Regions from separate parts of the Isoptericola haloaureus genome, predicted to be linked through region 1. Evidence: predicted binding sites of a transcription regulator. Region 1 holds the regulator's gene; the other holds the start of a gene.
The links. Region 1 encodes LexA, which represses DNA repair genes until DNA is damaged. Its sites were predicted from a motif close to TCGAACANNTGTTCGA; they were not measured.
Positions count from the first base shown of each region.

Region 2: V5O49_RS14550 (HNH endonuclease signature motif containing protein) is a predicted target of LexA. The motif match lies at 2,438-2,453, and genes of this name have one in related genera.

Region 1 is NZ_JBAGLP010000116.1:327,634-341,872, reverse strand. Features, by position in the region: gene V5O49_RS07035 (ATP-dependent DNA helicase) at 1-1,391, shown strand, start outside; gene V5O49_RS07030 (L-lactate dehydrogenase) at 1,402-2,361, shown strand; gene lexA (transcriptional repressor LexA) at 2,435-3,187, opposite strand; gene V5O49_RS07020 (LysM peptidoglycan-binding domain-containing protein) at 3,422-3,763, shown strand; gene nrdR (transcriptional regulator NrdR) at 3,857-4,342, shown strand; gene serA (phosphoglycerate dehydrogenase) at 4,350-5,588, opposite strand; gene V5O49_RS07005 (HelD family protein) at 5,632-7,893, opposite strand; gene V5O49_RS07000 (PP2C family protein-serine/threonine phosphatase) at 8,037-9,353, shown strand; gene V5O49_RS06995 (sensor histidine kinase) at 9,350-10,519, shown strand; gene V5O49_RS06990 (response regulator) at 10,530-10,973, shown strand; gene V5O49_RS06985 (PAC2 family protein) at 11,064-11,996, shown strand; gene V5O49_RS06980 (cold-shock protein) at 12,213-12,416, shown strand; gene V5O49_RS06975 (spermidine synthase) at 12,527-13,432, opposite strand; gene V5O49_RS06970 (SAV_6107 family HEPN domain-containing protein) at 13,532-13,969, shown strand; gene V5O49_RS06965 (DNA polymerase IV) at 13,966-14,239, shown strand, end outside.
Region 2 is NZ_JBAGLP010000118.1:955,504-969,742, forward strand. Features, by position in the region: gene V5O49_RS14545 (histidine phosphatase family protein) at 1-653, shown strand, start outside; gene V5O49_RS14550 (HNH endonuclease signature motif containing protein) at 736-2,295, opposite strand; gene idi (isopentenyl-diphosphate Delta-isomerase) at 2,554-3,150, opposite strand; gene V5O49_RS14560 (MOSC domain-containing protein) at 3,147-3,812, opposite strand; gene V5O49_RS14565 (amino acid permease) at 3,805-5,256, opposite strand; gene V5O49_RS14570 (TetR/AcrR family transcriptional regulator) at 5,266-5,925, opposite strand; gene V5O49_RS14575 (SDR family NAD(P)-dependent oxidoreductase) at 6,017-6,805, shown strand; gene V5O49_RS14580 (ABC transporter permease) at 6,879-8,543, opposite strand; gene V5O49_RS14585 (ABC transporter ATP-binding protein) at 8,540-9,598, opposite strand; gene V5O49_RS14590 (TetR/AcrR family transcriptional regulator) at 9,595-10,332, opposite strand; gene arsB (ACR3 family arsenite efflux transporter) at 10,412-11,530, shown strand; gene V5O49_RS14600 (metalloregulator ArsR/SmtB family transcription factor) at 11,527-12,549, shown strand; gene V5O49_RS14605 (arsenate reductase ArsC) at 12,562-12,972, shown strand; gene V5O49_RS14610 (FAD-dependent oxidoreductase) at 12,969-14,239, shown strand, end outside.

The DNA of each region.
Region 1 (14,239 bases):
GCCCGGTCTTCGACGAGTGCTTCGCCGAGCAGGCGCGCGCCACCGCCCGCGAGGCCGACGTCGTGGTCACCAACCACGCCATGCTGGGGATCGCCGCGTCCGGGAACCAGCACGTCCTGCCGGAGCACGACGTGCTGGTGGTCGACGAGGCCCACGAGCTCGCCGACCGCATCACCTCCGCCGCGACGGTCGACCTGTCGGCCGGCACGGTCGAGCACGCGGCCCGGCTCGCCCGCCGGCACGGCGGCCGGACCACGGACGACCTCGACGCCGCCGCCCAGGGCCTGGCGCAGGTGCTCGCCACGGTCCCGGCCGAGCGGTACCCCCAGGGGCTGCCGGAGTCGTTGCACACCGCCGTGTCGGCGGTGCGGGACGCAGCCCGCGGCCTGCTCGCCGAGCTGCGGCCGGAGCCCGGTGCCGAGCCCGACGCCGGTATCCGTATGGCGCAGTCGGCGATCCAGCAGCTCTTCGACGTGGCCGAACGCATGGCGGCCGAGGACACGAGCGACGACGTCCTGTGGTGCTCCCGCCCGCCCGCCGACGCGCCCTGGGGCGACGGGGTCGCCCGGCTGCACGCCGCGCCGCTGGCCGTCGCGGGGCTGATCAGCTCTCAGCTGCTGACCGAGCGCACCGGTGTCCTGACCTCGGCCACGCTGACGCTGGGCGGCAGCTTCGACCCGCTGGCACGGTCCCTCGGGCTCGCCGCCTCCACCGGCGACGACGACGGCGACTGGCGCGGGATCGACGTCGGCAGCCCGTTCGACTACCGCCGCCAGGGCATCTGCTACGTGGCCAAGCACCTGCCCGCGCCCGGGCGCGAACCCACCACCGAGGCGCAGCTCGACGAGATCGCCGGACTGGTCGAGGCGGCCGGCGGGCGCACGCTGGGGCTGTTCTCCTCCCGCCGCGCCGCGACGGCCGCGGCCGAGGCGATGCGCGAGCGGCTGGACGTCCCGGTGCTGTGCCAGGGCGACGACCAGCTGCCGAGCCTGGTGGCACAGTTCGCGGCCGATCCGGCGACGTGCCTGTTCGGCACGCTGTCCCTGTGGCAGGGGGTGGACGTGCCGGGGGACGCCTGCCGGCTGGTCCTCATCGACCGGGTACCGTTCCCGCGCCCCGACGACCCCGTCAAGGCGGCCCGAGCTCGCGCGGTCGAGCAGTCCGGCGGCAACGGGTTCATGCAGGTCGCCGCGACGCACGCCGCGCTGCTGCTGGCGCAGGGAGCCGGGCGGCTCATCCGCTCCCAGGAGGACAGGGGCGTCGTGGCGGTCCTGGACCCCCGCCTGGTCACGGCACGGTACGGATCCTTCCTCACCCGGTCCCTGCCCGACTTCTGGCGGACCACCGACCAGGATCTGGTCCGCGGTGCACTGCGGCGGCTCGACACATAGTCTGTCCTGCGTGAACGCACCCCGCAGCACGACCAAGCTCGCCGTGGTCGGCGCCGGATCCGTCGGCGCCACCCTCGCCTACGCCGCGCTGGCGCGCGGTACCGCGCGGACCGTCGCGCTGATGGACGTCAACAAGTCCAAGGTCGACGCCGAGGTGCTCGACCTGCAGCACGGCGGCATGTTCGTCCCGGAGGCCGAGGTGATCGGCTCGGACGACGTCGAGGTGTGCCGCGGCGCCGACGTGGTCGTCGTGACCGCCGGGGCGAAGCAGCAGCCGGGGCAGTCCCGCCTGGACCTCGCCGAGGCCACCATCGGCCTCACGCGCAAGATCCTGCCCGGTCTGGTCGAGGTGGCCCCGGACGCGATCTACCTGATGGTCACCAACCCGGTCGACGTCGTCACCTATGCGGCCCAGCAGATCTCCGGCCTGCCGCCGGAGCGGGTCTTCGGGTCGGGCACCGTCCTGGACTCCTCGCGGCTGCGCGCCGCGCTGGCCGAGCACTGCGGCGTGGCGACGGCCAACGTGCACGCCTACGTCGCGGGGGAGCACGGCGACTCGGAGATCGCGCTGTGGAGCTCGGCGCGCATCGCGGGCGTCCCGCTGCTGGAGTGGGAGCACCTGCCGGGCCGGCCGCCGCTGGACGACGCGGCGCGGGCGGCCATCGCCCGCGACGTCGTGGAGTCGGCGTACAAGGTCATCGCCGGCAAGGGGGCCACCAACTACGCGGTCGGCCTCGCGGCGACGCGCATCGTCGAGGCGGTGCTGAAGAACGAGCACCGGGTGATGCCGGTCTCGACCCGGGTGGACGGGTTCCACGGGATCGACGGCGTCTGCCTGTCGATGCCCACCCTGGTCGACTCGCGCGGTGCGACCACCGTGATCGACACGCCGGTCTCCGACGAGGAGGCGGCCGGTCTGCGCGCCTCGGCCGAGAGCGTGCGTGCCGTGCTGCACCGCTTCGGGCTCTGACCCGCCCCGGGTCCGGCGCGGACCACCGCACCGGACCGCCAGGCGCCCGGTCGACCGACCGGACGGCACGCCGTCAGAGGCTGCGGAGCACCGCCACCACGCGACCCAGGACCTGCGCCTCGTCGCCGGCGATGGGGGAGTAGGCGGGGTTCTGCGGCAGGAGCCAGGTGTGCCCGTCCGCCTGCTTGAAGGTCTTGACCGTCGCCTCGCCGTCGATCATGGCGGCCACGATCTCGCCCTGCTCCGCGACGTTCTGGCGTCGGACCACGACCCAGTCCCCGTCGCAGATCGCGGCGTCCACCATGGAGTCGCCGGCGACCTTGAGCAGGAACAGCTCCCCGTCGCCCACGAGCTGGCGCGGCAGCGGGAAGACGTCCTCGACGACCTGCTCGGCCAGGATCGGCCCACCGGCGGCGATCCGTCCGACGAGGGGGACGTAGGACGGTGCCGGCGTCTCCTCGCCCTCGCCGTCCGGCGTCGGCGCGGCGGGCACGGGCGGCGCGGGGGGCGCTGTGGTGCTGGCGGTCCGACCGGTGTCCGGGTCGACGACCTCCATCGCGCGCGGCCGGTTCGGGTCGCGGCGCAGGTAGCCCTTGCGCTCGAGCACGGTCAGCTGGTGCTTGACGGACGAGGGGCTCGCCAGGCCGACGGCCTCGCCGATCTCGCGCATGGTGGGCGGGTAGCCCCGTGACTCGACCGACTCGCGGATCGTGGTGAGCACGCCGCGCTGGCGTGCCGTGAGCCGGTCCGGTCCGGGGGCGAGCTCCGAGACCGACGCCAGGCCGTCGCCGGTGCCCGTCCCGTCGTTGTGCTGTCGCGTCGTCATGCGTCGCTCCCGTCGTGCCGTGTCTGGGTGCGGGGACGGGTCCGCCGGGGTGAACCCGACATTCCTGCCATCCCGCTGCGGTCAGCCTAGGCCAGATCACCTGCGACATCAAACATCTGTTCGACATCTCTCGACTCGTGTCGCCGTGTCGTGGTACTAATAAAACACGTGTTCGACGAACATGTGTTCCACGAACGTCTGTACGAACGAACTCGAGCCGGAGGGACAGGCGTCATGACCACGATGACGGCACACCCGATCAGCGTGCAGGACAGGTGGGGGCTGACCGGGCTGCGGCTGACGGCCCGCGGACGGGTCGTGCTGGCCGTGCTGGCGCTGGCGGTCAGCCTGCCGCTCGCCTTCGCCGGGGGGCAGGCGGTGGCGGGCTCGCCCGGTGAGCCCCTGGAGGTCCGCCTGCACACGGTCGCGCCCGGGGAGACGCTCTGGGACTTCGCGGCGCCCCTGACCGACCCCGGCCAGGACGTGCGCGACGTCGTCGCCGAGCTTCGCGACCTGAACGGTATGACGGAGTCGTCCCTGCGGGTGGGGCAGGTGCTGGTGCTGCCGAGGTCGTAGCCGGCGCGGGCTGTGTTGCACCGGAGGCGGGCCTGCGCATACTTTCGTCGGGCAGCCGGGCAGGGGCCCGGCACCGACCGCAGGAGACCTCGGATGCACTGCCCTTTCTGCCGGCACGCCGACTCGCGCGTCGTCGACTCGCGGACCTCGGACGACGGTGCGTCGATCCGCCGACGCCGTCAGTGCCCCGAGTGCCAGCGTCGGTTCACGACGATCGAGACCGCGAGCCTGTCGGTCGTCAAGCGCTCCGGCGCCACCGAGCCGTTCAGCCGCGAGAAGGTCGTCTCCGGGGTCCGCAAGGCCTGCCAGGGCCGGCCCGTCAGCGGCGACGACCTCGCGCTGCTCGCACAGCGGGTCGAGGAGACGTTGCGCTCCAGCGGCAGCGCCGAGATCGACGCCTACGAGATCGGTCTGGCGATCCTCGGACCGCTGCGGGAGCTGGACGAGGTGGCGTACCTGCGGTTCGCCTCGGTCTACCAGGACTTCGACTCCCTGGAGGACTTCGAGGCGGCGATCACCTCGCTGCGGGCGGAGCGACTCGAACGCGAGTCGTCCGCCGCGCAGCGTGCGGAGGGGTGAGCGCGCCTCAGTGCGCGGCCGGACCCGGAGGGAACTCCGGCCGGTCGAACGCGTCCCGGATCCGCAGGCGCACCGTGGTGTCCATCGCCATGAGCTTGCTCGAGGCGCCGCGGTGGGTCACGTCGGAGATGTCGGTGACCACGTAGCCGAGCTCGCCGTGCGTGGCGAGCATCTGGGCCTCGATGTTCGCGCCGTGGTCGGCGAAGACCTGGTTGACGGCCGCCAGCACACCCGGCACGTTGCGGTGCAGCAGGGCGATACGGCCCACACCGGTGTGCTCGAGCTGCAGGTTGGGCAGGTTGACGGACAGCGTGGTCGATCCCGTGAGCAGGTAGTCACGCAGCTTCTTGGCCACGAACAGACCGATGCTCTGCTGGGCCTCCTCGGTCGACCCGCCCACGTGCGGGGTGAGGATCACGTTGTCCAGGCCGCGCAGCGGCGACTCGAAGTGGTCTCCGCGCTTCTTCGGCTCGGTCGGGAAGACGTCGACCGCGGCCCCGGACAGGTGGCCGCTGAGGATGTGCTCGCGCAGCGCCTCGACGTCGACGACGAAACCGCGCGAGAGGTTGAGGAAGATCGCGCCCGGCTTCATGCGGGCGAACAGGTCGTCCCCGAACAGCCCGGCGTTCCCGGCGCGTCCGTCGACGTGGATCGTCACGGTGTCGGAGACCTCGAGCAGCTCGCCGAGGGTCTCGACCCGACGGGCGTTGCCGAGGGCCAGCTTCTCGGAGGTGTCGAAGAAGACCACGTTCATGCCGAGGTTCTCGGCCAGCACCGACAGCTGGGAGCCGATGTTGCCGTAGCCGATGATGCCCAGCGTGCGGCCGCGGACCTCGTGCGACCCGTCGGCCGTCTTGTCCCACACACCGTCGTGCAGCGCCTTGTCGCGCACCGTCAGCCGGCGGGTCAGGGCGATGATCTCCGAGACGGCCAGCTCGACGACAGAGCGGGTGTTGGAGAACGGGGCGTTGAACACGGCGACGCCGTGGCCGGCGGCGGCCTCGAGGTCGATCTGGTTGGTGCCGATCGAGAACGTCCCGACCGCCAGCAGACCGGGGGAGGCCTCGATCACCCGGCGGGTGACCTGGGTCTTGGACCGGATGCCGAGGATCTGGAAGTCCGCGAGAGTCTCGATCAGCTCGGACTCGTCGAGGGCACCGGGTCGGGTCTCGACCTCGATGCCCGCCGCTTCCAGGATGGCGACGGCGTCAGGGTGGATGTTCTCGAGAAGGAGGGCGCGCAGCACGACCCTATGGTGCGCCTCCCGGGGCGTCGGGGCCAAACGTGTCTCACCCCTCGTGCACGAGCCCCGCCGGCAGGTCCGCGGCGTGCACGACGACCAGACGCTGGGTGGGGCGCGTCATGGCCACGTAGAGGTCTCCCCAGCCGCCGGCGCCGGCGGCCACGGCCGCCGGCTCGACGACCACGACCGCGTCGAACTCGAGCCCCTTGATCTCTCGCGGCGGGGCGACGAGGACCTGGGCGTCCTCGGGGCGCTGCCGGTCCAGCCGCGCGGCCTCGTCGGCGCCGAGGGCGTCGGCCACCGCGGCGGCGACCGGTGCGCGCAGTCCTGCCACGGCGTCCTCGGGGGCGATGACGGCCACCCGTCCGGCGCCGTCGGGGTCGACGTGCTCGCGCGCCTCGGCGGCGACGCGGCGTGCGGTCTCGGCGACGAGGTCGTCGGTGGGCGCGACGACGAGGGCGTCGGCCACGTCGCGGGCGGCCGTGAGCGGGGACACGGGCAGCCCGGCCTCGACCGCGACACGCTGCGCGGTCGTGGCGACCTCGGCCGGGGTCCGGTAGGAGACCGTCAGCTCGTGCAGGCGCCAGCCGTCGCGCAGGACCGACCCGAGGGTCTTCTGCCACGAGCGGGACCCGGCCGCGGACGAGGTCTGCGCGACGTCCCCGACGATCGTCAGGGAGCGGGTGGGCACCCGGCGCACCAGGGTGTGCCACGCCATCGGGCTGAGCTCCTGCGCCTCGTCGACCACGACGTGCCCGTAGGTCCACGACCGGTCCGACGCCGCGCGCTCCGCCGTCGTCAGGGTGGGTCCGGACTCGGCGAACCGCGCCGCCAGGGTCTCGGCGTCGACCATGCCCTGGCCCGCGCCGGAGCTCTCCAGCATCTGGCGGGCGTACTCGACCTCGGCCGCGCGGCGTGCCTCGGCGGCCTGGGCCTCGGCCCGCGCGACGGTGTCGTCCTCGCCGAGCAGCTCGGCCGCCTCGTCGAGGATCGGCACGTCCGACTCGGTCCAGCGTGCGCCGCGGTCGCGGCGCAGCGCGGCCCGCTCGTCCTCCGTCAGCTCCGGTGCTGCCTCCGCCAGCCGGTGCGGCTTGGCCCACAGGTCGGCCACGAGCCGCTCGGGCGTGATCGGGAACCACGCGAGGTTGATCGCCACCCGCACGTCCCGGTCCGAGCGCAGGTCCTCGGTCAGCACCGCGAGGTCGTGCTCGGTCACCTCGCGCTGGGTGCGCTCGCGGTACTGCTCGACCAGCTTGCCGAGCATCTCGCGCACGAAGGTCGCGCGCGCCTCGTTGTGCGGCTTGTGCGTGCGGCGGGCGCGCGCCATCGCGTCGCGCACGTCCCGGCGGCGCACGTGCAGCTCGACGCCGTCGATGCGTACCGGCACGTCCTGCGCGGGGACGCGCTCGCGGGCGCGCACGGCCCGCTTGATCGCCGCGCGCCAGAGCAGCCGGCCCTTGATCTCCGCGGCGGCGGGCGTCTCGACGCCGTCCGCGGTCAGCCCGGGCAGCAGCTCGGCGATCGTGGTCGACACCACGCCGGTCTCGCCGAGGGAGGGCAGCACCTGGTCGATGTAGCGCAGGAACGCACGGCTGGGACCGACGAGCAGCACGCCGGAGCGCTCGAGGAGCCGGCGGTGGGCGTACAGCAGGTAGGCGGCGCGGTGCAGGGCCACGGCGGTCTTGCCGGTGCCGGGCCCGCCCTGCACGACCACGGCCCCGCCGAGCTCGTCGCGCACGATGCGGTCCTGCTCGCCCTGGATCGTCGCCACGATGTCGGACATCCGGCCGGTCCGGCGCCGCGCCAGCGACGCGAGCAGCGCGCCCTCGCCCGACAGCGTGGAGACGTCGAGCCCGTCGTCGACGGCGTCGAGGTCCAGGACCTCGTCCTCCAGACCGGTGACGGTCCGCCCCGTGGTCACGACGTGACGACGTCGACGCACGCCGTCCGGGTGCCGTGCGGTGGCGCGGTAGAAGGCCTGGGCGGCGGGCGCGCGCCAGTCGGTGAGCAGCGTGCGGTGCTCGTCGTCGGTCAGGCCGATCCGGCCGATGTACCGCTCCTCGCCGGTCTCGAGGTCGAGCCGCCCGAAGGCGAGCCGGTCCTCGACGGCGTCCAGGCGGGCCGCCCGGTCCGCGTACATGGTGGCGAAGGCGTCGCGCTCGCTGCGGTTCTGCGGCGACCCCGACGGCCCCTCGCGTCGGACCGCCGCGAGCCGCTCGCGCGCGGTGGCGCGCAGCTCGTCCAGTCGCTCGTAGAGGCGGTCGACGACCACCTGCTCGCGCGCCAGCTCGTCGTGCCTGCCCGCCACGCGTCCTCCCGGTGCTGCTCGGTGTGCGGCCGACCATCATTCCACGTCCGGGCGCCCTGTCGTGCGTGCGGTCGGGGTGATGTGCCACGACGCGCCGCCCGCGGCCGGTGACGTGGAGCACACTGGCGCATAGGATCACCCGCATGAGCAGCGGCGACGGGGATCACGACGGCGCCGAGCCGGCGCACGGGTCGCTGCCGTGCGTCCTGCTGGTCGAGGACGACGACGGCGACGCGGTGCTGGTCGACGAGCTGCTCTCCGACGCCGAGATCGACGTCGAGCTGCGCCGTGTCGTCTCGGTCTCCGAGGCCGAGGACGAGGTCGCCACCGGCTCGGTGGACTGTCTCGTGGTCGACCTCGGGCTCCCGGACGCCGTCGGTCTGGACGCCGTGCAACGGCTGCGGCGGGCGGGCACCCGGCACGCCGCGCCGCCCGCCCTGGTGGTGCTGACCGGACTGGGCAGCGTGGACCGGGGCGTCGAGGCGGTCGCGGCCGGCGCCGACGACTACCTCGTCAAGGGCGAGGTCGGACCGGACCTGCTCGGGCGGTCGTTGCGGTACGCCCTGCAGCGGCGCCGGTCGGTGGCCCAGGAGCGCGCGCTGTACCGCAGCGAGGTGCGGGCGGCGGAGACCGAGCGCCTCGAGAAGGCGCTGCTGCCCCGGCCGCTCGTCGAGGACCCCGCGGTCTCGGTCATGGTGGGCTACCTGCCCGGCGGGGAGGGGCTGCTGGGGGGCGACTTCTTCGACACGGTGGAGACGGCGGACGGCCGGGTGCTCTCGGTCATCGGCGACGTGGCGGGCCACGGGCCGGACGAGGCGGCGCTCGGGGCGACCCTGCGCACGGCGTGGCGGACGCTGGTACTCACCGGGACGCCGCCCGAGGAGATCTTCGCGGGGCTGGAGACGGTGCTGCGCACCGAGCGTGCGCGGCCGGAGATCTTCGTGACGCTGTGCCAGGTGACGATCGCCGCCGACCGGTCCACCGTCGACGTCTGTCTCGCCGGGCATCTGGCGCCCATGCTCCTCACGGGGCCCGTCGGCGGCGTGCGCTGCAGCGTCGTGCGTCCGGTCGAGCGCGGCCGGGCGCTGGGCGTCCCGGTACCCGGGGGGTGGCCGACGCAGCGGATCCCCCTCGGCGAGCCCTTCGCCGTGCTGACCTACACCGACGGACTCGTGGAGGCGTCGCTGGCCGCCGAGGATCCTCCCGGTCCCGCGGCGGGTGGACGACGGCGCGGGGCGCTGCGCGTGGGCTTGGCCGGCCTGGCCGACCTGGTCCAGGACGAGCTGGACACCGACGGGATCGTCGGGATCGTCGAGCGCGTCCTGCGCCGGGTGCGGCGGCTGCACGGCGGCCCGCTGGTCGACGACGCCGCGATGCTGGTCGTCGGGTGGACCGGTGCCGACGACGTGCCGGGGGAGCGGTCCTCGACGCTGGCCGACTCGGTGGAGTGGGCCCGATGAGCGCGTCGAGCTCGGTGCTGGACCGCGTACGCCGGCTGCTGCGGTGGGCGACCGTCGCTCTCGTCGGCGGCCTCGTGGTCGCGGTGGTCGCCACGCTGTTCTCGTTGCAGCTGCTGACCGCGGGGGCGGACGCCGAGGCCATCGACGACGCCAGGGTCTGGAACGAGGTGCTCCTCGCGGTCGTGCTGCTTCTCGGCGGTGTCGGCGTCGCGGTGGCGTTCGCGGTCTGGCGGGAGGTGCGCGTGGGCCTCACGACGCCGCTGGCCACCCTCGCCTCCGAGGTGCGCGCCGCCAGCACGGGAGAGCACGACCACGAGATCCCCCTGGTCGGCTCGGGCGAGGTGGCGGCGTTGTCGCGCGACGTCGAGGACATGCGGCGCGAGCTCGTCGCCCAGGTGGCGGACGCCCGGGCGGCGCACCAGGAGGTCGAGGACGCCCACGTGCGCCTGCGGCAGCAGGCCGCCGAGCTGGAACGGTCGAACCGCGACCTGGAGCAGTTCGCCTACGTCGCCTCCCACGACCTGCAGGAGCCGCTGCGCAAGGTGGCCAGCTTCACCCAGCTGCTGCAGAAGCGCTACGGCGACCAGCTCGACGACCGCGCCGACCAGTACATCGCCTTCGCCGTGGACGGCGCCCACCGCATGCAGCGGCTCATCCAGGACCTGCTGAGCTTCTCCCGGGTCGGCCGGTCGGGGGAGAAGCGCGAGCGGGTGGACCTGGCGGACGCCCTGGACCACGTCCTGGCCGACCTGTCCGAGCGCATCGCGGACAAGGGGGCCGAGGTGACCACCGACCCGCTGCCGGTGGTGGAGGGCGAGCGGGGCCCGCTGACCATGCTGCTGCGCAACGTCGTGGGCAACGCCCTGAAGTTCTCCCACCCGGACCGGCCGCCCCGGGTGCACCTGTCGGCCCGCCGGGTCGCCGGACCGGAGGGCGACGAGTGGGAGCTGACCTGCGCGGACAACGGGATCGGCATCGACCCGCAGTACGCCGACCGGGTGTTCGTGATCTTCCAGCGGCTGCACCCCAAGGAGGTGTACAGCGGCACCGGCATCGGCCTGGCCCTCGTCAAGAGGGTCGTGGAGCACCACGGCGGCCGGGTGCGGATCGACACCGGCGTCACCGAGGGGACGACGATCCGCTGGACCCTGCCGGCGTCCGACTAGGGTGTCGTCCATGACGGAGCAGCAGGTCGGAATCGAGGTCCTCCTGGTCGAGGACGACCCGGGTGACGTGCTCATGACCCGGGAGGCCTTCGCCGAGCACAAGGTCGCCAACCGCCTCTGGGTGGTGTCCGACGGCGTCAGCGCGCTGCAGTTCCTGCGCAAGGAGGGGGAGCACGCCGAGGCGGCGCCCACCCCCGACCTGGTCCTGCTGGATCTGAACCTGCCGCGCATGGACGGCCGCGAGGTGCTGGCCGAGGTCAAGCAGGACGCGGCGCTGCGCCACATCCCCGTGGTCGTCCTGACCACGTCGGAGGCGGAGGAGGACGTCCTGCGCTCCTACAGCCTGCACGCCAACGCGTACGTGACGAAGCCGGTCGACTTCGAGCGCTTCATCGACGTCGTGCAGCAGATCGACGAGTTCTTCGTCTCGGTCGTGCGCCTGCCGCAGCGCTGAGCGACCCGGCCGGGATGATCTGACCGCCGCCGTCGGTTGTGGCCCGCGAGGGGTGCGACCGCACCCGGCAGCTGGTGCGAAGGAGGAACGGTGCAGGACCCGCAGAGCATCTACGAGGTGGATCACGACGCGGTGGAGCGCACCCTGGGGACGTCCGAGGACGGCGGGCCCGCGTCGGCGCCCGTGCTCGTGCACGCGGTGCGGGGCTTCGTCGACGCCGGCGCCGCCGGTGAGCTGGCGGCGGAGCACCTGCTGGAGCGGTTCACGACGACCCGGCTGGTCACCTTCGACGTCGACCGGCTCGTCGACTACCGCTCGCGGCGGCCTCCCATGACGTTCGACGCGGACCGGTGGGCCGGCTACGACGCCCCGGAGCTCGTCGTCGACCACCTGGTCGACGACGAGGGCACGGGCTTCCTGCTGCTGCACGGCGTGGAGCCGGACCTGCAGTGGGAGCGCGCCGCGGCGGCGGTGCGCGGGATCGTCGACGAGCTGGGCGTCTCCCTGACCGTGGGCCTGCACGGCATCCCGATGGCGGTGCCGCACACACGCCCGCTCACCCTGACGGTGCACGGGACCCGCGAGGGCCTGGTCGACGACCACGCCTCCTACTTCGGCCGGGTCCAGGTGCCGGGGTCCTGGGAGGCCCTGCTCGAGTACCGGCTCGGGGAGACCGAGCACGACGCCATGGGGTTCGCGGTGCACGTGCCGCACTACCTGGGGCAGTCGCGCTACGTGCCGGCGGCCGTGGTGGCCCTGCAGCAGCTCGAGAAGGCGACGGGGCTCGCCCTGGCCACGGGCGGGCTCGACGAGGCCGCCGGGCAGGCCCGTGTGGAGGTGGCCGAGCTGGTCGCCGACAACGAGGAGGTCGCAACGGTCGTGCACCAGCTCGAGGAGCAGTACGACGCCTTCGCCCGGTCGGTGGGGCGCACGAACCTGCTCGCGGAGGACTCCGCGCTGCCCACGGCCGACGAGCTGGGCGCCGAGTTCGAACGGTTCCTCGCCGAGCGCGGGGACGAGTAGCACGGGGCCGGCGGCACGGGTCGATGAATCATGATGTTTCGCCTGGGTGACACCTGGCGGTCATGGGGCACGATTCCGTGCAAACCGACGTGATCCGTGCCACACTGACCGGCGTCGCATCGGCGTAGCAGCGCACGAACCGGCGTCGGCGTCCGGTGCGGCGGCGGGTGCCCGTCCGGGGCGCCCGTGCACCGGACGGAAGGTCGAAGGATCAGCATGGCGCAGGGTTCCGTGAAGTGGTTCAACGCTGAGAAGGGCTACGGGTTCATCGCCCAGGACGGCGGCGGTGCCGACGTCTTCGTGCACTACTCGGCGATCCAGACGCAGGGGTACCGCACCCTGGACGAGGCCCAGCGGGTCGAGTTCGAGATCACCCAGGGTCCGAAGGGCCCGCAGGCGGAGCAGGTCGTCCCTCTCTGAGGCGAACCGCACCAGCGCAGGCCGTCTCCCGCGTCGGGAGACGGCCTGCGTCGTTCCCGGGCGCCGCTCGCCGCCCGTCCGGTCGGGACGCTCGCCCGGGTGAGCGGGGCTCAGGGCAGCGGCGCGGCCCCCGCGACGAACCGGGACAGCTCCGCCCCGGCGAGGACGTGGGCGGGGACGGCCAGCGACCGCAGCGCCCGCCCGAGGTCGGCGGCCCGCACGTCGAGCGACCCCGGTGCGTCCGGCACGCCGTCCGGCGCGGCGTCCTGCTCCGGCGAGGTCACGGCGACGATCGTCACGTTGCCGTACCGGCGCCCCTTGAGGATCGCCGGCTCGGCGACCAGGGCGAGCCGTCCCTGTTCGATCGGGTCGTCCCCGAGCGCGTCCGCGACGGACGCCACCTCGCGCCGGGCCGTCGTCAGGGGCGGCCGGTCGGCGCAGTTGGCCAGCAGCAGCCCGCCCGGTCGCAGCGCCCGGACGCACGCCTCCGCGAACGCCCTGCCGACCAGGTGCTCCGGGGTGGTGTCGCCGTCGAAGACGTCGCGGACCACCACGTCGGCCAGGCCGGGCGCGAGGCCGGACAGCGCGCGACCGGCGTCGTCGGCGCGCAGACGCAGGGCGGGGGAGCGGGGCAGGTCGAACCAGTCGCGCACCAGCCGCAGGAGCTCGGCGTCGATGTCCACGCCGATCTGCCGCGACCCGGGCCGCGTGTGCTCGACGTACCGGGGCAGGGCGCAGCCGGCCGCTCCGAGATGGACGGCCCGCACCGGTCCGGCGGGCAGCGCGTCGACGACGGCGGCCATCTGCTGCAGGTACTCGAAGGCGAGGAAGCCGGGGTCGGCCAGGTCCAGGCACGAGCTCGGCACCCCGTTGACGTGCAGGGTCAGGCGCTGCGGGTCCTCCGGGTCGACCTCCACGCGCGCCGTGCCGGTGTCGATCGGCACCTCCTCCCGGGGGAGTGTCGGTGCCTCGCGGGAGGATCGGTCGCGACGGGCGCGGCGGGAGCGTCTGGCCATGGCCGACATTCTCTCGCGACCCGGGCTGTTGACAGGAGTCGAACAGGTGTTCGACGATGAGGGTGCGGGGCGAACCCGCCCGGGGTCAGGAGGTCTGTGATGTCCGCACGTGACGGAGTCCCGGCGCCGGAGCGCGTCCAGCAGCTGCTCGCCCGCGCCGACGCCGAGCTCGCGGCCGCCGTGGAGGCGCACGACGCCGGCGACCGTTTCGTGCATGCCCACCTCGCGGCGCTGCGTGCTGCGGCCGCCGTCGTGGCCTGGCACGGGGACGCGCCGCGCCGGGGTCGTGCGCGGCCCGTGTGGGAGCTGCTGAGCGGGGTCGAGCCCGAGCTGGCCGCGTGGAGCGTCTACTTCGCCTCGGGGGCGCGGCTGCGCGCCGTGGTCGACTCCGGCCACGGGGACGAGGTGCCGGCTCGTCGCGCCGACGAGCTGCTGGCCTGCGCCGAGGACTTCCGCGACGAGGTCGGGCTCCGGCTCGACCCGCAGGCCGGGTTCACGCTCACCGGCGTGCACGGGCCGTCGACGGCGGCGTCATGAGCCGCGGTCCGCGCTCCGCCGCCGTCCGCCGGGACTGGGGGACGGACGAGGAGGGCGCGACGGTCCTGCACGTGGACATGGACGCCTTCTTCGCCTCGGTGGAGCTGGCACGCCGGCCGGAGCTGCGTGGTCGGCCGGTGATCGTGGGCGGTCGGGACCGGGGCGTCGTGCTCGCCGCCACCTACGAGGCCAGGGCCTACGGCGTGCGGTCCGCGATGTCGATGACGCAGGCCCTGCGGCAGTGCCCCCAGGCGGTGGTGGTCCGCCCGG
Region 2 (14,239 bases), on a different contig from region 1:
CCGCGACGGACTCGCCCCGGCTCGTCCTCCTCCGGCACGGCGACACCGAGTGGGCGCGCGCCGGGCGTCATACCGGTCGGACGGACGTCCCCCTGACGCCGGAGGGTGAGAAGCAGGCACGCGCCGCGGGACGGCGGCTGGCCGGGCTGGCGCCGGTGGCGGTGTTCTGCTCGCCCCTCACCCGCGCGCGCCGAACGGCCGAGCTGGCGGGCTTCGCCGACGGCATCGTCGACCCCGACCTGTCCGAGTGGGACTACGGACCGGTGGAAGGACGCACGTCCGCCGAGGTGGGCGAGGCCCTGGGGCACCCGTACGAGATCTTCCGCGACGGGGTGGACGTCCCCGGGCCGGTCGACCCGGGCACCGGCGACCCCGGCACGACCGGAGCACGCGGGGAGACGCTGGCCGAGGTCCGCGCGCGCACCGACCGATTCCTGGCGCGCGCCCGCCCAGTACTCGCCGGGGGCGGCAGCGTGCTCGTCGTCGCCCACGGTCACCTGCTCCGGGTGCTGGCCACGAGCTGGCTCGACGTCGACGCCTCGTTCGGCGTCCACCTCGAGCTCGGCTGCGCGGCGATCTGCGCGCTCGGCAGCGCGCACGGCCGCCCCACGATCGAGGCGTGGAACCTCGTCGGGGACGACCACGCGGTGTAGGCAGGTGTCGGCGAGTGTGGTGCACGGCGCCGGGTGCGGACGACGGACTCGGTCAGCCCGGAGAGGGTCAGCTCCGAAGCGGTCAGCCCGGAGCGGGTGGTCCCCCACCAGGATCCGCCCGCGACCCGGCGGCAGGGTCGGCCGGATGCGGGGACCGCCGGTAGCGCCGGCCGCTCGGGGACGTCCAGGTCGTGATCCCGGAGACCGGGTCGCGCACGACGTCCCACCCCCCGACCGTCTTGGCGCGGTGGTGCGTGCGGCACAGCGCGTGCAGGTTGTCCCCGGTCGTCTGCGGACGGTCGTCGGCCGCGTCGAAGGGCTCGATGTGGTCGAGGTCGGCGTGCCGGGCCGGCACCTGGCAGCCGGGGAACGTGCACGTGGCGTCCCGCGCGACGACGGCCGCGCGCAGCGCCCGTCCCGGTCGGTAGCTCCGGGACGAGGTGTCGGTGAGCACCCCCGTGACCGGGTCGGTGAGGATCCGCTGCCAGACGGCGTCCGGGTCGGTGGCGAGGGTGCGAGCCATCGCCGCCGGGATCGGACCGTGGCCGGCGAGGATCGCGGGCAGGTCGTCGGTGCCGAGCAGCGTGGACGCCGCGACGGTCACGTGCACACGAGCAGTGCCGGGCGCGCCGCCGGGCACGACCGCGCTCGAGGGCACGGCCCGGCCGCGGGCGTCGTCCGGGCCGTCGGTGCCGTCCGTGCTGCCGGCTGTTCCGGTGAGCAGAGCCACCATCGCGTCGGCTCGGCACTCGCCGAGGCCGCGCGCCTCCCCCGCCTCGCTCCGCGCACGTCGAGCCTGGTCGTCGATCCGCGCGAACGCCCGAGCGGCGTCGTCCGCGGGTAGGTACGCGGTGAGGTAGGCCATGGCGTCGTCGACCGGTTCGAGCGTCACGTGCCGGGCGCGCCGGGCGGACTCGTGGCGCTCGGCGGCACCCTCGGGATCCGCGGCGATCTCCGCACGGCGGATCCGGTCGCGGATCTGCCGGACGGTGAGGTGCTCGAGCTCGGGGCGCAGCTCCCGCACGACCTCGCGACGCCGGTCGTCGGGGAGCCGACCCGTCGCCACGAGCGCCTCGGCCTTGCGCCGGTCCACGGAGCCCTCGGCCAGGGCGTCGGCCACCTCCGGCAGGGTGTGCGCCCCGTGGGCGACCGTGACGTGCTGCTCGGCGACCGCGCGACTGAGACCGAGCCGGGCTGCGACCTCGTCGACGACGAACTCGTGCCGGGACGATCCCCTCGTCCGCTCCAGGGACTCGGCGAGCACCCGCGCCGACCCCGCCTGGGCCCAGGCCGCGAGCCGCTCCCACGCGGCCAACACTTCCACCAGGGACAGGTCGTCGAGGTCGGCAGGATCGAGAGCGGCGAGCCCGCGGGCGACCTCCGGGCCGGGCGGCGCGTCGAGCAGGGCGTGCAGCGGGGCGCCGTACGGCGGGCCGGGTGCGACGTCCGGCCCGGCGACCGGCGTCGGCCCCGGGGCAGGCAGCGAGGTAGGTGTCGCAGACGGCGCAGACGGCGTACCCGCGGCCGGTGCCGTGCTCACCGCCGCCGGTTCCCACCACAGCTCGGGGGCACGTCCGGGGCGCCGCGCCGATCCGCGGACCGGACCGATCACGCCGGCGACGGCGCCGACGGACCGGGCCATGAGCGACACGAGGGCACGCTCGACGCGGGTGCCGGCGCCGGGCGCCGGGTCCGCTGCGACCGGGGCACAGGCCGCAGCGGACCCCGAGGTCCGAGGTCGACGAGGCCCGACGGCGTGCCGCGCCGGGTGGGAAGCGTCGCTCTCGAACATGTGTTCGACACTACTGGCGGGCCGTGCGGGCCGCAAGGGGTGCGGCGAAGCCTGTGGAGAGCTCCCGCTCAGTCGAGCCCGAGCGCTCCGCTCAGTCGAGAACTCCGCTCAGTCGAGCCCGAGCGCCCCGGCCAGCACCCGGGCTCCGGGGGTCCGCTCCGCGGCCGGGACCGCCGCGAGCGCCTGCAGCTGCCACCCGATCCACGGGCTGAACGCCCACGGCGCCGAGGCCACGGCGGACCGCACCTGCGCCGCCGGCGCCCACACGTGCTCGGAGACCTCGTCCGGGTTCGGCGTCAGCCCGCCGTCGACGCGCGCGACGTACACCGGGCAGATCTCGTTCTCCACGACGCCCGAGGCGTCCACGGCGCGGTAGCGGAAGTCGGGCAGCACCACGGCGACGTCGGTGACGGCCCCGCCCAGCTCGTGCTCCGCGTGCCGCGCGATCGAGTCCTCGATCTCCTCGGTCCACCGCAGGTGGCCGCAGAACGAGTTCGTCCACACGCCGGGCCAGGTGCGCTTGACCAGCGCCCGGCGGGTGATCAGCAGGTTATCCGCGGCGTCGAGCAGGTAGCAGGAGAACGCCAGGTGCAGCGGCGTGTCCGTGGTGTGGACCTCGGCCCGCGGGAACGTGCCGGTCCGGTGGCCGGCGTCGTCGCAGAGGACGACGTGGTCGGCCGTGGTGGGGGCGTGCGTGGCACTCATCGGGTCATCGCCTTCGTCGTCCGGGTGTCCATGTCCTCGCTCAGTCGCAGCTCGTCGTCGTCCGCGGAGCGCCGCAGCGCGGTCGCCAGGCGGGCCGCCTCGGCGAACCCCGAGGGGCCGGCGTTCCAGGCGCCGAACCAGCCGGCGACGGAGACACCGTGCGACGGCCGCCGCACCACCTCCACCGCGTCGCCCGCGCCGAGCTCGCCGGTCTCCACGACCCGCAGGTACGCACCGGTGCGGTTGGCCTCGGTGAAGCGCCGCACCCACCGCTCGGGCGACCCGAGCCGCCGCGCGAACGTGGCGCAGGGGGTGCGCGGCTGCGTCACCTCGAGCACCGCCGTGCCGATCCGCCACCGCTCACCGATCAGGGCGCCGGAGACGTCGAGACCGCGGGTGCGCAGGTTCTCCCCGAACAGCCCCGGGGTCACGTCGCGGTCCAGCTCCTCGGCCCAGTAGCCGGCGTCCTCCTCGGCGTAGGCGTACACCGCCTGGTCCACGCCGCCGTGGTTCGCCCGGTCCGCCTGCACGTCCGCGTACAGGCCGAACCGTCCGGCACGCACGCGCCCGTCGACCGGTCGCTTGTCGATCGCCGTCACGCCTACGGTGCCGGGGTCGGGGTGCAGCTCGTGCACGCGGCACACGGCGAGGAGTTCAGCCATGGACGTCATGCTCCCACTGTTCCGGCGGCGTCGGGGCACCCGGACGGCCCCGACGTCGCCAGGACAGCAGGGCGTGGGCCCCCAGGATGACGAGCACCAGCCCGGCCGTGGCGACGAGCTGGGCGCGCGCCGCGTCGTCGGACAGCATGAGGGCGGCCAGGCCGACGAGCGACGCCAGGGTGAGCCAGGTCAGCCACGGGAACTCCCACATCCGCAGGCGCAGCGGCACCCCGGTGCGCCGCGCCTCGGCCTCCAGGTGCGGCCGCAGCCGCAGCTGGGAGACGGTGATGAGCAGCCAGACCACGAACAGGGCGGAGCCGACGGCGTTGAGCAGGACGGACAGCAGCACCTCCGGCAGCAGCCAGTTGAGCAGGACGGCCACGACGCCGAAGAACACCGACACCAGCACCGCCACCCACGGCACCTCGCGCCGGGACACCCGGGTCGCCACCGCCGGCGCGTCGCGGCGCTCGGCGAGGGAGAAGAGCATCCGCGAGGTCCCGTAGATCTGGGCGTTGAAGGCGCTGAGCAGCGCCAGGACGACGACGACCTCCATGAGCCGCGCGGCGCCGTCGAACCCGGCGAGCTCCAGGACCGCCACGAAGGGCGAGGTCAGGGCGTCGGCGTCGTCCCACGGCACCAGCGCCACGATGATCGCGACGGACCCGAGGTAGAAGACCAGGATGCGCCACAGGATGGTGCGGGTGGCGCGGGCGACGGCGTCGCGCGGGTCGCGGGCCTCGGCCGCGGCGATCGCCACGATCTCGATCCCGCCGAACGCGAAGGCGACGGCGAGCAGCCCGGCGGCGATGCCCGGCACGCCGGCGGGCGCGAAGCCGCCGTGCGTGGCCCAGTCGCCGAGCACGCTGCCGGCGACGGGGATCACGCCGAGGACGACGAGCAGGCCGACGGCGAGGAACGCCACGATGGCGGCGACCTTGACCAGGGCGAACCAGAACTCGGCCTCGCCGAACTGCCGCACCCCGACCAGGTTGATCCCGCCGAAGACGGCGACGACGACGCCGGCGACCACCCACTGCGGCACGGCCGGCCACCACGCGGTGACGATCTCGGCGACGCCGGTGACCTCCACGCCGAGGACCATGATCAGCATGAACCAGTAGAGCCACCCGAGCAGGAACCCGGCCCACCGGCCGAGCGCGACCTCGGCGTACACGGAGAACGACCCGGAGGCCGGCAGGGCGGAGGCCATCTCGGCGAGCATGCGCATGACGGCCACGACGATCGCGCCGGCGACGGCGTAGCTGATCAGCACCGCCGGGCCCGCGGTCGCGATCGCCTCGCCGGACCCCAGGAACAGGCCGGCGCCGATCGCGGAGCCGAGCCCCATCATCGTCAGGTGCCGGGGGCGCAGCCCGTGCGCCAGCGGCTCGTGCAGCGGCGCGACCGCCTCGTCGGGGCCGTCGTCGGGTGTCGTGGTCACCGGGTCACGCTAGCCCGCGTCCGACGACGGCGCCCCGACGGGCGGGACGGCCCCGGCGGCCGGCGCGGACCCGGCGGTCAGGACGGACCCCGCAGACGGCGCGATCCCGCGCAGGCACACCGCGACCGTGGCCTCGAGCACGTCGTCGACGTCGGCTCCGCCGAGGAGGTCGCCGGCGGCGAGCTGGACGACCCCGTGCACGGCGGCGAAGAGCACCGTCCCCAGCTCGTCCGCGTCGCCCTCGACCACCTCCCCGGCCCGCTGACCGGCGCGCAGGGTGTCGCGCAGCAGCTCCTGGCCGCGGCCGGCCTCGGCCCGGAGCGCCGCGGTGGCGTCGGGGTCGTGCTTGACGGCGTACATCACGGCGAGCAGGGCGGGGTTCGCGGTGGCGAAGTCGACGTAGGTGCGCGCCAGCCCCCGCAGCCGCTCCTGCCACGTGCCGCCGGTGGCGGCCAGCGCCGCGTCGAGCCGCTCGAACCCGCGCAACGCCAGGGCGTCGAGGAGCGTCTGCCGGTCGCGGAAGTGCCGGGCCGGGGCGCCGTGGCTGACGCCGAGGTCGCGGGCCAGGCCGCGCAGCGAGAGTCCGTCGACGCCGTCGTCGGCCAGCACCTCCTCCGCGCGGTCGAGCAGGGCGGCGCGCAGGTTGCCGTGGTGGTAGGTACCGGTCACGCCCTCAGGATAGCGTCGATGTAGGCGTTGACAACATTGGTAGGCGCTGCCTACATTGAGGAACCCCGGCACCTCGACCCAGGAGAACGCCATGACCCTCGACCTGCACGGCTCGTCCGCCGTGGTGACCGGCGCCAGCTCCGGCATCGGCGCCGTCGTCGCGGCCCGCCTCGCCGCCCGGGGCGCCGACCTCGTGCTCGTGGCCCGCCGGACCGACCGCCTCGAGGAGCTCGCGGCCCGGCTGCGCGCCGAGCACGGCGTCGAGGCCGACGTCGTCCCGGCCGACCTGCGCACGTCCGACGGCGTCACCGCGGTCGTCAAGGCCGCCCGGGCGGCCACGAAGCCGGTCGGCACCCTCGTGAACAACGCGGGGTTCGGCACCCACGGAGCCCTCCTGGAGGAGGACCCCGAGCGCATCGAGGACGAGGTCGCCCTCAACGTGGCGGCCCTGACCGACCTGACCCGCGCGCTGCTGCCCGACCTGGTCGCCCACGGCTCCGGGGCCGTGGTCAACGTAGCCAGCACGGCGGCGTTCCAGCCCGTCCCGCGCATGGCCGTCTACGGCGCGACCAAGGCCTACGTCCTCAGCTTCACCGAGGCGCTGTCGGTCGAGCTGCGCGGGACCGGCGTGCACGCGATCACGCTCTGCCCGGGCGCGACGCGCACGGAGTTCTTCGACGTCGTCGGGACCGAGGACGCCGCCGTCGGGCGCTTCCAGACCCCCGAGCAGGTCGCCGACACGCTCTTCCGCGCGCTGGACCGCCGTCGGCCGCCGGCCACGGTCGTGTCCGGCCGCGCGAACGCCCTGGCCGGCGCCGTGGTGGGCGCGCTGCCGCGCCGGGTGGTGCTCGCCGCGGCGTCCCGCCTCACGGCCGGCTGAAGCGAGCCGGAGCGGTCCGGCCGGTCCGGCCGGTCCGGCTGGTCCGGCTGGTCCGGCCGAGCCGGCCGAGCCGCTACCCCGTGGCGAGGTCGCGACGGCGGAACCCGACGAACCCGAGGACACCGAGCCCGACGGCGACCGCCCACAGGACCGCGACGTCACCGGCGTACGGCTCGCCGGAGAACACCTCGGGCACCCAGTCGAACGGCGAGACGCGGTAGACCCAGTCCGGCAGGTCGAAGACCTGGCCGAACATCCCGACGACGAAGGTGTAGGCCACCAGGGCCCACCCGATCCCGGTCAGGCGCGGTGCCCAGCCGTACAGCGCCAGGACCAGCCCGAGGAAGACGGCGAGCGCCGGCAGGTAGGTCCACACCACGACGGAGTAGTCGGAGAAGGTCTGATCGCCCCAGCCGGCGATCACGGCGCCGCCCCACAACGCGTAGACGCTGACGGCGAGCAGCACGGCCGTGCCCACCCCCGCGACCGCGGCCTGGGCACCGAGCCAGCGGTGCCGGGAGACCGGGTGGGAGAAGACGACCTCGGCGCGCCCCGAGGACTCCTCGGCCTTGGGCCGCTGCGCCATGACGACGGCGTAGGCCGCGCAGCAGACCGCGCCGTACAGCACCAGCACGCTGATGAACCCGACGGCGAGCTGGGACGGGTCGGCCCCGAAGAGCTGGGCGAGCATCGGGTTGTCGATGATCATGTCGCCGATCATGTCGCCGATGCCCGGGAGCATCGTGCCCGAGGCGAACCACATCAGCCCGAGGCCCAGGCAGCTCCACAGCAGCGCCCAGCGTTGCTGCAGCCACGCCATGGCGAGCGGGCCGCGCAGCGCGGGCCCGGCGTCCGCCCGACCGGCACGGGTCTCGACGAGGCTCCCGCCGAAGTCCCGCCGCGAGGCGAGGAGGGCGGCGACGACCAGCAGGACGGCGATCACGACGACGCTCAGGGCGATCGGCCACCAGCGCAGGTCGACGAAGGCGCGCATCTGCTGGGCCCACGCGATCGGCGAGAACCAGGACAGCGTCGACCCGCCGAGCTCGCGGATGTCCCCCACGGCCCGGACGACGAAGGCGACGGCGAACACCGCCAGGCTCGCGCCGGTCGCGGTGCGGGCGTGGCCGACCACCTGGCACACGACGAGAGCGACCGCTCCGAACACCATCGCGCTGAGCCCGGACCCGACGGTGAGCGCGAACGAGTCGGCCACGGCCAGGTCGCCGACCGCGACGAGAGCCCCGGCGGACAGCACGGCGATGACGGCCTGCGCGAGCACGAGCGTGACGACGGCCGCCACGGCCGGCGCATGGCGTCCGACGACGGCGGCCCGGACGAGCTCCGAGCGGTTCGACTCCTCCTCGGCGCGGGTGTGGCGCACGACGTGCAGGATCGACAGGATCGCGAGCGCCAGGACCATCCAGGTGATGCCCTCGTTCGACATCGCCACGCCGGTCGAGTAGTCCTCGAGGCCGTAGCCCGGCCCGCCCATGACGATCCCGACGGGGGTCTCCATGAGTGCCGCACGCCCCTGCATCGCGGCGGTGTCGTCGAAGAACAGGTTCAGCGCGAACGTGAAGTAGGTGTAGAAGAACACGACCGAGACGGCCCACACGGTCAGGCGCACCCGGTCCTGACGCAGCATGAAGCGGACGAGGGCCCCGGTGCCGGTCAGGGTGGCCCCCCGGGCCGGCTCGGCCCGGGCGCCCGGCGCCGTGGCCACCGCGGCGCTCATCGCGCACCCGCCTCGCTCGTCGTGGCTGCGGCGTGCCGACCGGCGCCGGGCCCCGAGCCCGTACCGGACCGGGAGCCTGCGCCGTCCGCGGCGCCGCCGTCGTCGGACGCTCCGTCGTCGGACACGTCGTCGCCGTAGTGGCGCAGGAACAGCTCCTCCAGCGACGGCGGCGCGGCGGTGAACGAGCGCACGCCGAGGCCGGACAGCGTCGTGAGCACGGCGCCCATCGCGGTGTTGTCGACGTCGAAGGTCAGCCGCGTGCCCTCGGGGTCGGTCGCTGCGACGGCGTCGTGCACCCCGTCGATCCGGGCCACCGCGGCCGGGTCGCCCTCCACGACGGCGGTGACGCTCGATCGTGTCAGGTGCCGGAGCTCGTCCAGCGTCCCGGACTCGACGGCCCGGCCGGCACGGATGATCGTCACCGTGTCGCAGACCTTCTCGACCTCGGACAGGATGTGGCTGCTCAGCAGCACCGAGGTGCCCTGCGCGGCGGCCTGGCGCACGTGCTCGGTGAAGACGGCCTCCATCAGGGGGTCGAGACCGGCGGTGGGCTCGTCGAGGATGAGCAGCGGCACCTCGGTGGCGAAGGCGGCCACGAGCGCGACCTTCTGCCGGTTGCCCTTGGAGTAGGTGCGGGCCTTCTTCGTCGGGTCGAGCTCGAACGCCTCCAGCAGGTCCTTCTTGCGGCGCGGGTCGGGCTTGCCCCGCAGCCGGGAGAGGAAGTCGATGGCCTCGCCGCCGGTGAGGTGGGGCCAGAGCGTCACGTCCCCGGGGACGTAGGCGAGCCGGCGGTGCAGGTCGACGGCGTCGCGCCACGGGTCGGCGCCGAACAGCCGGGCGTCGCCGGCCGTGGCGCGCAGCAGCCCGAGCAGCACCCGGATGGTGGTGGACTTCCCGGAGCCGTTGGGGCCGAGGAAGCCGGCGACCTCGCCCTCGGCCACGGTCAGGTCGAGGCCGTCCAGGGCGCGTGTGGGGCCGAAGTGCTTGTGCAGGTCGTGGATCTCGATCGGGGGCGCGTCGGCGCTCCGGGTGCCGGTCGGTGCGGTGCTGGTCATGGTTCCTCGCTCGGGGTCTCGGTGGCGGGTGCGTCGTCGGACTCGCCGTCCGCCGGGGGGTCGGAGAGGTAGAGCAGGTAGTCGTCGAGCATGCGGCGGCTGGTGAGGAACCCCTGGGCGAACATCTCGATCATCGGCAGGTAGTGCTCCGCCATGAACGTCCGCAACGTGGAGCCGAGGTTCTCGGAGTCCTCGGGCGGGTGGAGCGTCAGGGCCAGGGACAGTGTGCCGAGCGCGGACAGCACCAGGTAGCGGGCGCGGGCGTCCTCGTCGACGCTCGGCTTGGCGATCCCGTCGGCGACGGCCTCGCGGGTGTAGACCCGGGCGTCGTCGACCATGTGCTCCACGAACGCCCGGGCGACGTCGCCGCCGGCCTGCAGGGACCGCATCACGTAGCCGAGCAGAGGGGCGTACTCGTCGGACTCGGCGAGCACCTGCAACAGCTGACCGTCGGTGGCGCGGCCCATGTTCTGCCGCTTCGACTCCACGATCCAGGCGAGCACGTGCTCGTCGCACTCGCGGTGCAGGGCGTCCTTGGACCCGAAGTGGTGGATCACCAGGGCCGGGCTGACACCCGCGTCGGCGGCGATCGTGCGCACGGAGGTGGTGAACCCGGACCGCGCGAACCGCAGCACCGCGGCGTCGCGGATGCGGTCGCGGGTCGGGGCGGTCGCGTCGTCCGACGCCGGGCGCAGACCGTCCGTCGATCCGTGGGGAGCCGTCGTCGAACTCATGCTCACCAGACTAAACACGTGTTCAACCCTGGGCAAGAGGCGCCCCGATGGACTCTTGGATAGATGATCGTCTATATTGATGTCGATCGAATCAGCGACGAGGGAGAGCACGTTGACCACCACCGCCGAGGCGCCCGTCCGCGCCCGCCTGTCCACCCTCGACCGCTGGTTGCCGCTGTGGATCGGCCTGGCGATGGTCGCCGGTCTGCTGCTCGGACGGTTCGTCCCCGTGCTCGGCGACGCCCTGGAGGCGATGGAGGTCGGCGGCATCTCGGTGCCGATCGCGCTCGGGCTGCTGGTGATGATGTACCCGGTGCTCGCCAAGGTCCGCTACGACCGGGTCGCCGCGGTCACCGGCGACAAGCGGCTCCTCGTCAGCTCGCTGGTGCTCAACTGGCTCGTCGGGCCGGCCCTGATGTTCTCCCTCGCCTGGGTCTTCCTGCCCGACCTGCCCGAGTACCGCACCGGTCTGATCATCGTCGGCCTCGCCCGCTGCATCGCCATGGTCGTCATCTGGAACGACCTGGCCTGCGGCGACCGGGAGGCCGCCGCCGTGCTGGTGGCGATCAACTCGCTGTTCCAGGTCGTGATGTTCTCGGTGCTGGGGTACTTCTACCTGACCGTCCTGCCCGGCTGGCTCGGCCTCGACACCGCGGGCCTGGACGTCTCCGTCGGGCAGATCGCCCTCAACGTGCTCGTCTTCCTCGGCGTCCCGCTCGCCGCCGGCTTCGCCTCCCGGGCGATCGGCGAGCGCACCCGGGGACGCGACTGGTACGAGGAGCGGTTCGTCCCCCGCATCGGGCCCTGGGCGCTGTACGGCCTGCTGTTCACCATCGTGCTGCTGTTCGCCCTGCAGGGTGAGCAGGTCTCCGAGAATCCGGGCGACGTCGCCCGGATCGCCCTGCCGCTGCTCGCCTACTTCGCGATCATGTGGGGCCTCGGCATCGTCGTCGGCAAGGCACTCGGCCTGGGCTACGCCCGCACGGCCACGCTCGCGTTCACCGCGGCGGGCAACAACTTCGAGCTCGCCATCGCCGTCGCCGTCGCGACCTTCGGCGTCACCTCCGGCGAGGCGCTCGCCGGCGTCGTCGGGCCGCTCATCGAGGTCCCCGTGCTCGTGGGCCTCGTGTACGTCACCCTGTGGGTCGGACGCCGGTGGTTCGGCACCCTGCCCTCGGACGAGGAGGTCCGCTCATGACCGTCGCACCGTCAGCCGTCCCCGCCGACGGCCGCGCCCTCGGCCCCGACGTGGCCGTCGCGGTCGCCGGGGTGCTCAAGGCGCTCGCCGACCCCCTGCGCCTGCGCATGCTGTCCGCGATCGCCACCGCCCCGGGCGGCGAGGCCCACGTCGGCGACCTCGCCGAGCTGGCCGAGGTCTCCCAGCCCACGGTCTCCCACCACCTCAAGGTGCTGCGGGACGTCGGCGTGCTGCACGCCGAGCGGCGGGGCACCTCGGTGTTCTACCGGGTCGCCCCCGTGTACCGCACGGCCGTGACCACGCTGCTGGACCGGTTCGCCCCGGCCGTCGCGGACTCCGGACGGGTCGCCACGGCCGACGACCCGGGCGCCGGGCGGTGGACCGAGCTCCACGGCCTGGTCGACGTCGACCGCGAGCTCGGCCGGCTCGCCGAGTCCCTGGCCGAGCGCATCCCGGGTACCACCCAGGACGAGGCGCTGCGGGTCGTGCGCGAGTCGTACACCGCTCTGGCCCGCCGCGGCGGCATCCCCGTCCACCTCGTCGCGCTCACCGAGCACTTCGCCCGCCAGCGCCTGGCGGACGCCGCCAAGAACCGCACGATCGAGGCTCCCGGGTCCGACGCCGACCACCCGCCCCAGGTGCTGTTCGTCTGCGTCGGCAACGCCGGCCGCTCCCAGCTCGCCGCCGCGCTGCTGGCCCGGAGCGCCGGGGACCGCGTCGTGGTGCGCTCGGCCGGCTCCACGCCCGCGGGCGACGTGCACGACGTGGTCCGCCCGGTCCTCGAGGAGCTCGGCGCTCCGGACGACGTCTTCTTCCCCAAGCCGCTGACCGACGACGCCGTGCGCGCCGCCGACGTCGTCGTCACCATGGGCTGCGGGGACTCCGTGCCCGTGCTGCCCGGCACGCGGTACGAGGACTGGGTCGTGGGCGACCCGGCGCTGGCCTCACCGGCCGGCGTCCGGGCCATCCGCGCCGAGCTCGACGCCCGCGTCCACCGCCTGCTCGACGAGATTCTCTGAGAGGAACCCGACATGACCACCCCCTCCGTGCTGTTCGTCTGCGTCCACAACGCCGGCCGCTCCCAGATGGCCGCCGGGTTCCTGCGCGCCCTCGGCGGCGACGGCGTCGAGGTCCGGTCCGCCGGGTCCGCCCCGAAGGACTCGATCAACCCCGTCGCCGTCGAGGCGATGGCCGAGCAGGGCGTCGACATCCGCGCCGAGCAGCCCAAGGTGCTCACCGACGACGCCGTGCAGGCCTCCGACGTCGTCATCACCATGGGTTGCGGCGACGCCTGCCCGATCTACCCCGGCAAGCGCTACGAGGACTGGGAGCTCGACGACCCGGCCGGCCAGGGCATCGAGTCCGTCCGACCGATCCGGGACGAGATCGAGCGGCGCGTGCGCGACCTGCTCGCCTCGCTCGACGTACGGGTCGCCGGATGAGCGCCGCGCCGAAGATCGTCGTCGTCGGCTCGGTCGCAGCCGGCACCTCCGCGGCGGCCAAGGCCCGCCGCGGGTCCGAGGACGCCGAGATCGTGGTCTACGACCGCGACGCCGACATCTCCTACTCCGGCTGCGGGCTGCCGTACTATCTCGGCGGCGAGGTCGAGTCGATGGACGACCTCACCCCGCGCGACGCCGCGTGGTTCGCGCAGCGCTACGACATCGACGTGCGCACCGGCCGCGAGGTCACCGGCGTCGACGCCGCAGCGCGCACCGTCACCGTCCGCGACCTGGCCACCGGGACCACGTCCACCGACGACTACGACGAGCTCGTGCTCGCCACCGGCGTCTCCCCCGTCGTGCCGCCGCTGCCCGGGACGGACGCCGACGGCGTCTTCACGCTGCGCACCCCGTCGGACGCCCGGGCGATCCGCACGTGGATCGAGTCGCGCGGCGTGGAGCGGGCGGTCGTCGTCGGTGCCGGGTACATCGGGCTCGAGACCGCCGAGCAGCTCGTCGGGCGAGGCCTCGACGTCACCGTGGTCGAGATGGAGGCGCACTCCATGCCGCGGCTGGACGCCGACGTCGCCGACCGGGTCGACGACGAGCTGACCGAGCACGGCGTCGAGCTGCTGACCGGCGCCGAGGTCACCGCGATCGAGCCGGCCGACGACGGCGCGGCACGCGCCGTGCGGGTCGTCGGGCGCGACGGCGCCGAGCACCTCGTGGAGGCCGGCCTCGTCGTGGTCGCGGTGGGCGTCCGGCCGAACCTGGACCTCGCCCGCGCCGCCGGCGTGCGCGTCGGGGACACCGGGGCGATCGCCGTCGACCGGGTCGGCCGCACGTCGGTGGACCACGTGTGGGCCGTCGGGGACGTCGCCGAGAGCTTCGACCTGATCACCGGTGAGCCGACCTGGGTGCCGCTCGGGTCGACCGCCAACAAGATGGGGCGCATCGCCGGGGACGCGCTGACCGGCGGGGACCTGGAGCACCGCGGCATCCTGGGCACCTCGATCGTGCGGGTGTTCGACCTCGCCGTGGCCCAGACCGGGCTCACCGAGGACCGGGCCCGCGCGGCCGGGTTCGACCCCGTCGTCGTGCACAACATCAAGCCGGACCGGCCCGCCTACCTCGGCGGGCAGGAGATGCTGATCAAGGCCGTCGCCGACCGCGGCACCGGGCGCCTGCTCGGTGCGCAGATCGTCGGCCCGTCGGGTGTGGACAAGCGGGTCGACGTGCTCGCCACCGCGATCACCTTCGGCGCGCG